2 regions of the Paenibacillus sp. JT22N12 genome follow, and region 1 is predicted to be linked to the other one. Evidence: predicted binding sites of a transcription regulator. Region 1 holds the regulator's gene; the other holds the start of a gene.
The links. Region 1 encodes Rex, which represses fermentation and respiration genes when NADH is low (regulators of the CRP and FNR family bind a similar motif). Its sites were predicted from a motif close to TTGTGAAATATTTCACAA; they were not measured.
Positions count from the first base shown of each region.

Region 2: AC0YOA_RS30245 (cytochrome ubiquinol oxidase subunit I) is a predicted target of Rex. The motif match lies at 1,233-1,250, and genes of this name have one in related genera.

Region 1 covers NZ_JBWDNU010000002.1:1,193,795-1,196,000, forward strand. Annotated here, with positions in the region: gene dinG (ATP-dependent DNA helicase DinG) at 1-860, shown strand, start outside; gene AC0YOA_RS10830 (redox-sensing transcriptional repressor Rex) at 857-1,507, shown strand; gene AC0YOA_RS10835 (amidohydrolase) at 1,488-2,206, shown strand, end outside.
Region 2 covers NZ_JBWDNU010000012.1:79,592-81,797, forward strand. Annotated here, with positions in the region: gene AC0YOA_RS30245 (cytochrome ubiquinol oxidase subunit I) at 1-988, opposite strand, end outside; gene AC0YOA_RS30250 (ring-cleaving dioxygenase) at 1,875-2,206, shown strand, end outside.

The DNA.
Region 1 (2,206 bases):
CTGCCAATGTCAGCGAGCAGCTGCGCAATTATTTTTTTGATTTGAAACGGAGTGTTGTGCTGACCTCGGCGACATTGTCGGTGCAGAAGTCCTTCCAATATGCCTGTGAGCAGCTGGGCCTGAACCAGGATGAACAAAGCGGACGGCTTAAAACGGTTCAGCTGCCATCTCCATTTAATTACCGGGATCAGGCGCTGGTCATCATTCCGCGCAATTTTCCCGTATTGAAGGGAGCGGCGGGCGATCCGCTATTTAATGAAATGCTGATTAAATCACTGGCCGAAGCCGCTATCCAGACAAAGGGGAGAATGCTGGTTCTGTTTACCTCCTACCGCATGCTGCGCCAGGTCTATGATCCGCTCAAGGAATTGCTGGCTCCAAGCGGAATTCAACTGCTCGGCCAGGGGATTGACAGCGGGAACCGCAGCAAGCTTACGCGCAGATTTCAGCAGCAGGCGGCATCGGTGCTGCTGGGAACGAGCAGCTTCTGGGAAGGGGTCGATATTCCCGGCGATGCGCTCACCTGCCTGGCTATTGTGAGGCTGCCTTTTCAACCTCCCAATCATCCGCTCGTTGAAGCCAAATCGGAGCTGCTGCAGGAGCAGAAGCAGAATCCGTTCATGAAATTGTCCATTCCCCAGGCGGTTATCCGTTTCAAGCAGGGATTCGGACGGTTGGTCCGCACCAACCGGGACCGGGGGATTGTCCTGATTTATGATACACGGGTCATCGATACGTATTATGGCAAATATTTTCTTTACTCGCTTCCAGGGCCGAAGATTGAGCATATGCACTTGGAACAGATCGTTCCGCGAATCGGGGAATGGTTGTCCGTAGGTCAAGAAGGGGTGAAGTCATGAAGAAAATATCCGAAGCAGTCGTCCGCAGGCTCCCGGTTTATTTGCAGGTTCTCAGCGATTTGAGCAAGAGGGATGTGCAGACGGTTTCCTCCCAGGAGCTTGGGAACAAACTGGATCTGAATCCGGCCCAAATCCGCAAGGATCTCGCCTACTTCGGTGAATTCGGACGAAAGGGGATCGGTTATGATGTATCCTATCTGATAGAGAAAATCCGCCAAATCCTCAAGCTGGACCAAGGTCTGAATGTCGGGCTTGTCGGTGCCGGCAACCTGGGCCGGGCTTTGTGCAATTACAATACGTATTTAAAAGATAATATGAAAATTACCGCTGTTTTTGACGCTAATCCGGCCATGATCGGGGTAGCGATCAACAGTCTGGTCGTCATGCCCATGGATCAGTTGAAGGATATCGTCGTTGCCCGCAATATCCGCATCGGCATCATTACAGTACCTGCTGCAGAAGCGCAGAATGTAGCAGACGGATTTGTGGAAGCCGGTGTGGAGGGCATCTTGAATTTTGCCCCCACGATTCTTCGCGTCCCGGAGCATGTTCGTATCCATTATGCCGATTTTACGACGGAGCTGCTCAGCTTGGCCTATTACCTGGAAAAAGAAGGGGACGAAACGGATGAACCGGTTATGGATTGAGAACGGCACCTTTGTGACAATGAACGATAAGGCTCCCGTGTTGAAGGGGCATATGGTGGTTGAAAATGACCGCATCACTTATCTGGGCGAACAGCCGCCAAGCCCGCTGCCGGAAGGCGCGCTGCGTATGGACGGAAGCGGCCTTATCTTCATGCCAGGCCTGATAAATACGCATGGTCATGCGGCAATGTCGCTGCTGCGCGGCTACTCGGATGATCAGAATCTCCAGGTATGGCTGGAGCAGAAGATGTGGCCAATGGAGGGCAAGTATATCGATGAGGATACTCGGTGGGGTACTTCGCTTGCCGTGATCGAGATGTTGAAATCCGGCACCACAACCTTTGTGGATATGTACGACCGGATGAATATCGTGGCTGAGGTTGTGGAGCAGTCGGGTATCAGAGGGGTGTTGACGCGCGGCGTTATCGGCTTATGCCCGCCGGATGTGCAGACGGCCAAGCTGGAGGAAGCCAAGAGCTTCGCCAGAGACTGGAACGGCAAAGCGGATGGACGGATCACCACGATGATGTCCCCGCATGCACCCTATACTTGTCCTCCCGATTATATTGAACGCATTATAGCTGCGGCGCATGAGCTCGATGTCCCGTTACATACCCATATGTCCGAGACGGCTGCAGAGGTGCAGCAGAATGTCAATGACTACGGCTGCCGCCCTGTCGAGCATCTGGATAAGCTCGG
Region 2 (2,206 bases), on a different contig from region 1:
AGCCCATTTTGATATCAAACAGATAATGGATCCACAGCGGCGGCTCCTCGTCATCGGGAATATCGTTAAGCCCCGTAACTTCCGCGTTAGGCAGTCCATGAGCCAATATACTGAGGGCATAGGGGATTTTCAGCCCGTATTTAATGTTATTATTCGCATCCAGGATACCGCCTAGCACAAGGGGGGCCTGCGAAGAGGTTTCAAAATGCCATTCCATGGCGGCCAGCTTCTCCGGCTGGTAGTTTGCCAGGTATTTACCGGATAAATCGCCAATGACTGCGCTGCCGATAAGGAAAACAAAGGCGGATACCATCGTTATCTTCAGCGCTTTTTTGTGATAGACGTGGTTGCGGCCCTTGAGCAGCGAAAAAGCGGCAATGGCGGCAAGCGCGAAGGCGCATGTCGTGTAAGCAGTGATCAGGACATGCGAGACTTTGGTCGGCATAGCCGGGCTCAACATAGCCCCGAACGGCGAAATATCGGTAATCGCGCCATCTATGACCGTTACGCCGGCTGGCGCATTCATGAACGCATTGACGACCGTAATGAAGAATGCCGATGCGGATGATCCGATCACAACAGGCACGAGCAGCCAGAAGTGAACCATTTTATTCTTGAAGCGGTCCCAGGTGTACAGGTAGATTCCAAGAAAAATCGCTTCGAAGAAGAAAGCGAAGGTCTCCATAAACAGCGGCAGCGCGATGGATTGGCCGGCTACGCGCATGAAGCTGGGCCAGAGCAGACTGAGCTGCAGTCCGATAGCAGTTCCCGTCACAACGCCGACTGCCACGGTGATGACGAACCCGCGCGCCCAACGTCTGGCCAGGAGCAGGTAGTGAGCGTCATTGCGTCTGATACCGATCCACTCCGCGAGTGCGATCATAAGCGGCACCCCGACGCCGACCGTCGCATAAATAATGTGAAAAGCGAGGGTGAATGATGTTAGTATTCGGCTGTACATGACCGGATCGTATCCGCTAAGCAGCATGGTCGAATCCCTCCTGTTGTTAATAAAATAAAAAGAATAGTTGCAGCCCCATGTTCAATTTCGTTTTAAAATATGCGCCGGGATAAAGCGAGCAGCATTATGAACGCTACAGCGATGCATAATATGATTAAGCGTTTCTCCTGTTTTGCTATACGTTCGCCCGATTTATTCTGATCCTTGTCAACCATAGGTATCCCTTCTTCCTTAGTGATCCAATTGACTTATATTTATAGTATAAGCTGATTTGTGATTATTTTCACAATGAATTGTGACCAGTGGTTGACTAATTGTTGTCAAAGTGTTGAATGAAGGTTGTGTGTGGTGTCACAACAACAAAATAAATCTGCCAAGGGATTACACCTTCTTTTCTAGGTGCTGGTTGAGAATTTTGAACAAAACATCGATGCTTGCTCAATTTGAGGGTCATCCGGGTCATGAAGACAGTGACGGGTTCGATACAGTCTTTCGGAATAAAAGTTTATAATTTCAACTGACTTGTTTAGGAGATCTGGCAAATCTCACGTTATGCTGGCTATACGCTGAAATAGAAAAACGGTTGACATCAAACGGAAAATATAATATCTTGAATTAAAGATATTTAAAATAAAGATTAAAGGAGGGGATTTCGGGGCCAACACAATTGGATGAAGAACACGAAACATCACTTAAGGTATTCGTGCATGCGGGTAGCAGAGTCGATTTACGTCATATATCTTAAAAATAAGATAATTAACATAAAAATAAATGATTTAAAATGTTAGCTTTTGGATTGTTAATAATACGTCTGATAGTTGAGCCGATTGGAGAGTTTGTCGTAAAGAACCGCTTCTGAACTGTAACCGTAAGTCCGCAACCAATAATTCGAATCATATAGGAGTGATTAATGATGTCGTTACAAACAACAGGGATTCACCATATTACGGCTTTTGCAAGAAATCCACAGGAGAACATTGATTTTTACGCAGGCATTCTTGGTCTTCGGCTTGTGAAGAAAACCATTAACTTCGACGCGCCGGAGGTGTATCATTTGTACTTCGGGAACAAGGCCGGCAGCCCAGGCACAATCATCACCTTCTTCCCGTGGCCCACTTCCCGGAAGGGACGGGTTGGCGGCGGACAAGTAGGGATTACCACATTTGTTGTTCCGGTAGGCGCACTCAGCTTCTGGGAAGATCGGCTTAAGCGCTTTGGCATCTCGGTGATGAAGGCTTTCAGATT